2 regions of the Synechococcus sp. L2F genome follow, and region 1 is predicted to be linked to the other one. Evidence: predicted binding sites of a transcription regulator. Region 1 holds the regulator's gene; the other holds the start of a gene.
What was found. The regulator HrcA, encoded in region 1, represses chaperone genes, less so after heat shock. The targets are predictions, from matches to a motif close to TTAGCACTCNNNNNNNNNGAGTGCTAA.
Positions count from the first base shown of each region.

Region 2: a site for HrcA is predicted at 1,487-1,513, ahead of groES (co-chaperone GroES). Genes of this name have one in related genera too.

Region 1 covers NZ_JAGQBP010000002.1:39,754-43,163, forward strand. Annotated here, with positions in the region: gene KBZ19_RS05175 (rhodanese-like domain-containing protein) at 59-424, shown strand; gene KBZ19_RS05180 (hypothetical protein) at 431-790, opposite strand; gene KBZ19_RS05185 (heat-inducible transcriptional repressor HrcA) at 936-1,949, shown strand; gene KBZ19_RS05190 (20S proteasome subunit A/B) at 1,978-2,775, shown strand; gene trpB (tryptophan synthase subunit beta) at 2,760-3,410, opposite strand, start outside.
Region 2 covers NZ_JAGQBP010000004.1:195,387-198,796, reverse strand. Annotated here, with positions in the region: gene atpD (F0F1 ATP synthase subunit beta) at 1-1,322, opposite strand, end outside; gene groES (co-chaperone GroES) at 1,567-1,878, shown strand; gene groL (chaperonin GroEL) at 1,997-3,410, shown strand, end outside.

The sequences.
Region 1 (3,410 bases):
CCGCCTCCGTGCATCGTCAACGCACACCCGGCCAGCCACCACGCCCATGCCCGCACCCATGCCCCAGGAAAGCCAAACCACCCCCACCCCGGCCCCGCTGCAGGCACGGGAGCTGCAGCAGCGGCTCAACGAGGGTGCCGATCTGCAGCTGGTGGATGTGCGGGAACCGGCAGAGCTGGCCATGGCCGCGCTGCAGCAGAGAGTGATCCATCTGCCCTTGAGCCGCTCCTCGGAATGGGTCAGCCGGATCGACGCGCTGCTCGACCGCGAGCGTGAGGTGGTGGTGCTCTGCCATGCCGGCATGCGCAGCTGGCAGTTCGGCTGCTGGTTGATGGAGCAGCAGGGTTTCGAGCGGGTCTGGAACCTGGAGGGGGGCATCGATGCCTGGAGCGTCCAGGTCGATCGGTCGGTGCCGCGTTACTGAGCAGCGCTACCAGACCGATGGCGCGGTACAGGTCCTCGTCTTACCGCAGTCAGCGGAGCGGCGGCGGTAAGCCGGGCTGGCCCAGATCGGCTCCATCACCTGACGCCGGAGCAGCTCCACGATTGTGGCGCTGATGGTGCTGAGCTGCGCAACGAGCAGGTTGTGGCCGACCCGGCGGGTTCGGACCCCGCTCCTCTTTTGCACGTGCTGGTGATGGAGATCGTGGAGGGCGATCGCCTGCTCCAGCCGCACCACTCCATGAGCAACAGGGGCCGCGCCTGTGAGCGGAGTGGTCTCCGCGATCCTGGGCACGCTGGTGTCCTCAAGGGTCAGGTTGGATTCGCTGTCGACTGCGGCCGCTGCCAACGCTTCACTGGCTTCTGCCTGCTGCCATCCAAGCGATCAGCCATGAAACCCGAACCAACACCTAGCGGCCTTGTTGCCCAGACGAAATGGTGTTCCTGTTGGCCAGCGGCGTCGTTGGTATCGGTTACGGTTCGCGCACCATCCGTTGACTAGCCCCTCGTTGCCTCACCTCAGCCGCCGCCATCAGCAGGTGTTGCAGGCAACGGTGCAGCATTACGTGGACACGGTCGAGCCCGTGGGGAGCCGCACCCTGGTGCAACGCTTCGGCTTCCAGACCTCACCTGCCACGGTGCGTTCGGCCATGGGGGCGCTGGAGCAACAGGGCCTGCTTGTGCAGCCGCACACCTCCGCCGGGCGTATTCCAAGCCAGCGCGGCTACCGCCTCTACGTGGACAGCCTGCTGCCACCCCCCGGTGCCGGAGCGCTGCAACTGGAGCAGGAACTGCTGGGGCTGAGCCTGCGCTGGGCTGCCCTCGACGATCTGCTGCTGCATCTGGCGCGGCGGCTGGCCGATCTCACCGGCCTGCTGAGCCTGATCACACGCCCCCAGGGCGATCGCTCCGCCCTTCAGGCCGTGCGCCTGGTGCCCAGCGGCGACCGCCTGCTGGTGTTCCTGGTGGAGAACGCCGTGATGACCAGCTGCCTGAACCTGCATCTGCCACCGGCGGCGGCCCCCGAGCTGCTGCCGCTCGAGCGCTGGGTGATGGATCAGCTCAGCCTGCATCCGGGCCAGCCAATCCCCTGGAACGCCCTGCCGCCTCAGCTGCAGCGCAGCGGCTGGCTGCTGCGCGAGGCGCTCCGCAGCCACCGCATGGCCCGTCCGGGCGATGCCGACGGCGCCCTCGCGCTCGGGCTGGGGGGATTGCTGGGGCAGCCGGAATTCAGCCGCACCGCCACGCTGCGGCCGCTGGTGCAGCTGGTGGAGGAAGACCCCCATCTGCTGCTGCAACCTGACGGCAGACCCAGCGAAGGCGTCTGGATCGGTGCCGAAAATCCCCATCCCGCCCTGCAGGACTGCGCACTCGTGCAGGCCACTTACCGCACCGGCGACGGCAGCCAGGGGCACGTGGCCCTGGTGGGGCCGATGCGGATGGCCTACGCCACCGCCCGGGCGGCGGTGCGCTCGGTGGCCGCCAGCCTGCAGCGGTTGCTCAGTTGAGCGGCCGGCGGCTTGAGAGCATGGCGCCATGACTTACTGCGTCGGTTTCCTGCTCAAGGAGGGTCTGGTGATGTGCGCCGACTCCCGCACCAATGCGGGGGTGGACTACATCTCCAGCTACCGGAAGCTGCACGTGTTCCAGCCGGCACCTGACCGGCTGTTCGTACTTCTGGCGGCGGGCAACCTGGCCACCACCCAGGCGATCCTCAACTGGATCCGCCGCGACCTCAGCGCCGCCGCCACTCCGGCGGCCGTGGGGGCGCCGGCCAGCGCTGCAGCTGATGACCGGACCGCCGGACCGGACCTGCTCAGCTGCCGTCATCTGTTCGAGGCGGCGGCCTACATCGGCCGCCTGAGCGTGGCGGTGCAGAACGAGAACGAGAGCGCCCTCAAGCAGGTGGGCGCGAGCGGTGAGGCCACCTTCATCCTTGGCGGCCAGATCGCCGGCAACGACCACGGCCTCTACCGGATCTACGCCCAGGGCAACGCGATCATGGCCACGCCGGAAACGCCGTTCCTGCAGATCGGCGAGAGCAAATACGGCAAGCCTCCCCTCGATGTGGTGGGTGACTACGGGATGTCGCTGGAGGATGCCACCCGCCTCTGCCTGATTTCCCAGGTGATCACCCGGCGCTCCAACCTCACGGTGGGGCCCCCGTTCGAGGTGGCGCTCTATCCGCGCAATTCGCTGGCCATCTCCCAGCACCTGCGCCTGGAGCGGGGCTCCAAGCTGCTCGGCGAGATGGCCCGGATCTGGGCAGACAGCCAGCGCGATGCGCTCAGCAACCTGCCCCGGCTGCCCTGGGAGCCTCAGCCGGCCAGCTGATCCCCCAACCGGTCAGCCACGGTGTTCACGTCCTTGTCGCCGCGGCCGGAGAGGTTCACCACCACTTCGGTGCCCGGCGCCAGGGTGGGGCAGAGCTGCTCCAGCCAGGCGAAGGCGTGAGCGGTTTCCAGCGCCGGGATGATGCCCTCGAGCTCAGACACCAGGCGCAGGGCAGTGAGCGCCTCGTCGTCGGTGACGGCGGCATACTCCGCCCGGCCCACATCCCGCAGGTAGCTGTGCTCGGGGCCGACGCCCGGGTAATCCAGGCCGGCGCTGATCGAATGGGCCTCCTGCACCTGCCCTTCGCCGTCCTGCAGCAGCAAGCTCATGGCGCCATGCAGCACGCCGATCCGCCCTTCGGTGATCGTGGCGGCATGGCGTCCCGTGGCCACGCCCTCGCCGGCGGCCTCGACGCCGATCAGCCGCACGGAGGTGTCTTCCACGAACGGGTGGAACAGGCCCATGGCGTTGGAGCCACCACCCACGCAGGCCACCAGCACATCGGGCAGACGGCCGAAGGCCTCCTGGCACTGGCGCTTGGCCTCCTGGCCGATCACGGCATGGAAATCACGCACCAGCATCGGGTAGGGGTGCGGGCCGGCCACCGAGCCGAGGATGTAATGGGTGGTTTCCAC
Region 2 (3,410 bases), on a different contig from region 1:
ACGTACTCGCCGGACTGGCCAGTGAAGATTTCGGCCACAAAGAAGGGCTGAGACAGGAACTTCTCGATCTTGCGCGCGCGGTCGACGGTGCGACGGTCGTCTTCGGAGAGTTCGTCGAGGCCGAGGATGGCGATGATGTCCTGCAGCTCTTTGTAGCGCTGCAGGGTGGATTGCACGGCACGGGCGGTGCGGTAGTGCTCGTCGCCCACAACGGCCGGCTGGAGCATGGTGCTGGTGGAGTCGAGCGGGTCGACGGCCGGGTAGATGCCCTTCGAAGCCAGGCCGCGGCTCAGCACCGTGGTGGCATCGAGGTGGGCAAAGGTGGTGGCGGGAGCGGGGTCGGTGAGGTCGTCGGCCGGCACGTACACAGCCTGGATCGAGGTGATTGAACCTTCGAGCGTGGAGGTGATGCGTTCCTGAAGCTCACCAACGTCGGTGCCGAGGGTGGGCTGGTAGCCCACAGCGGAGGGCATGCGGCCGAGCAGGGCGCTCACTTCGGAGCCGGCTTGGACGAAGCGGAAGATGTTGTCGATGAACAGCAGCACATCCTGCTTGTTCACATCACGGAAATGCTCGGCCATGGTGAGTGCCGACAGACCCACGCGCATGCGGGCGCCGGGGGGCTCGTTCATCTGACCGAAGCAGAGCGCCACCTTGGATTTCGGGAGGTCTTCGGAGTTGATCACTCCAGATTCCTTGAACTCTTCGTAGAGGTCGTTGCCCTCACGGGTGCGCTCGCCAACGCCACCGAACACGGAAACACCGCCGTGCTCCTTGGCAATGTTGTTGATGAGCTCCTGGATCAGCACGGTTTTGCCCACGCCGGCGCCACCGAACAGGCCGACCTTGCCACCCTGGCGGTAAGGAGCCAGGAGGTCGATCACCTTGATGCCGGTTTCAAACACCTTGGGCTTGGTTTCGAGCTCGATCAGCTTCGGCGCATCCCTGTGGATGGGAGATGTGAGGGTGGAGGTGACCGGCCCACGCTCATCAACCGGCTCGCCGAGCACGTTGAAGATGCGGCCAAGAGTGGCCTCTCCCACGGGGACGCTGATCGGGGCGCCCGTGTCGAGGGCAGACATGCCACGCACGACGCCGTCGGTGCCGCTCATCGCAACCGCACGCACCCGGTGATCGCCGAGGAGCTGCTGGACTTCGGCGGTGAGGGCGATGTCCTGACCCGAGGAATTGCGGCCTTCAACGCGAATGGCATTGAAGATGCGGGGCAGCTTGCCGGCCGGAAATTCAATGTCGAGAACGGGGCCGATCACCTGACGGACAACACCCTTGGAGCCGGTGTTGACGGGAGCAGCAGCAGCCATAGGAAAGGAAGGAAGATCGCGCAGCGGGACGCGCGCCCGCCTGAAGCCGCGCCACCTTACCACCGCGAATGGCCTGGTCTTCAGAGCCAGAGGCCGGTGCCGCGTGCTGGGTTCGGTCAACCGCACACCGTACCGATTGCACTGCACCCTTCCACCGCCATAGGTTGGCACTCAGGCAGGGCGAGTGCTAATTCGCTCTCCCCTGTGGCGCCCCGGCGCCGCACCACCGCATTTGAAACGATCCATGGCTGCTGTCTCCCTCAGCGTCTCCACTGTCAAACCCCTTGGAGATCGCATTTTCATCAAGGTGTCCGAATCGGAGGAAAGAACCGCGGGCGGCATCCTGCTCCCCGACACTGCAAAGGAGAAGCCCCAGGTGGGCGAAGTGGTCCAAGTGGGCCCCGGCAAGCGCAATGAGGACGGCTCCCGCCAGGCTCCTGAAGTGAGCGTGGGCGACAAGGTGCTCTACAGCAAGTACGCCGGTACTGACATCAAGCTCGGCACCGATGAGTTCGTGCTGCTCTCAGAAAAAGACATTCTCGCCATCGTCGACTGATCGCTCCGGCACATGAGGTTCCTGTGAGCCTCAACTGCCCTCACTGATCACGTCCTGACCCCCGACGACTCGTCGGACGGTCAACCCTTTACCAACTACTTCAAGGAGCATCCCTTCCATGGCCAAGCGCATTATTTACAACGAGAACGCCCGCCGGGCCCTCGAAAAAGGCATCGACATCCTCGCTGAGGCCGTTGCCGTCACCCTCGGCCCCAAGGGCCGCAACGTGGTGCTGGAAAAGAAATTCGGCGCTCCCCAGATCATCAATGATGGCGTCACGATCGCCAAAGAGATCGAACTGGAAGACCACATCGAGAACACCGGTGTGGCCCTGATCCGTCAGGCCGCCTCCAAAACCAACGACGCCGCCGGCGACGGCACCACCACGGCCACCGTCCTGGCCCACGCCATGGTCAAGGCCGGTCTTCGCAACGTGGCTGCGGGCGCCAACGCCATCACCCTCAAGAAGGGCATCGACAAGGCTGCCGATTTCCTCGTCAAGAAGATTGAGGAGCACGCCAAGCCGATCGCCGACAGCAACGCCATCGCCCAGGTGGGCACCATCTCCGCCGGCAACGACGAAGAGGTGGGCCGCATGATCGCCGACGCTATGGACAAGGTCGGCAAAGAAGGCGTGATCTCCCTGGAAGAAGGGAAGTCGATGACCACCGAACTGGAGGTCACCGAGGGCATGCGCTTCGACAAGGGCTACATCTCCCCTTACTTCGCCACCGACACCGAGCGGATGGAAGCGGTGCTCGACGAGCCCTACATCCTGCTCACCGACAAGAAGATCGGCCTGGTGCAAGACCTGGTGCCCGTGCTTGAGCAGATCGCTCGCACCGGCAAGCCCCTGCTGATCATCGCCGAGGACATCGAGAAGGAAGCCCTCGCCACCCTGGTGGTGAACCGCCTGCGCGGTGTGCTCAACGTGGCCGCCGTCAAGGCCCCTGGTTTCGGTGACCGCCGCAAGGCCATGCTTGAGGACATCGCTGTTCTCACCAACGGTCAGCTGATCACCGAAGACGCCGGCCTCAAGCTGGAGAACACCAAGCTGGAGATGCTGGGCACCGCCCGCCGCATCACCATCAACAAGGACACCACCACCATCGTCGCCGAAGGCAACGAAGTGGCCGTCAAGGCCCGTGTGGAGCAGATCCGCAAGCAGATCGACGAAACCGACTCCTCCTACGACAAGGAGAAGCTGCAGGAGCGTCTGGCCAAGCTGAGCGGCGGTGTGGCCGTGGTGAAGGTGGGTGCAGCCACCGAAACCGAGATGAAGGACAAGAAGCTGCGCCTGGAAGACGCCATCAACGCCACCAAGGCGGCTGTTGAGGAAGGCATCGTTCCTGGTGGCGGCACCACCCTGGCCCACCTGGCCCCTGCCCTCGAGGAGTGGGCGGCTGCCAACCTCACCGGCGAAGAGCTGATCGGTGCCACCATCGTGGCCTCCGCCCTCACCGCTCCGCTGATGCGGATCGCCCAGAACGCCGGCGTCAATGGCGCCGTCGTCGCTGAGCATGTCAAGGGCA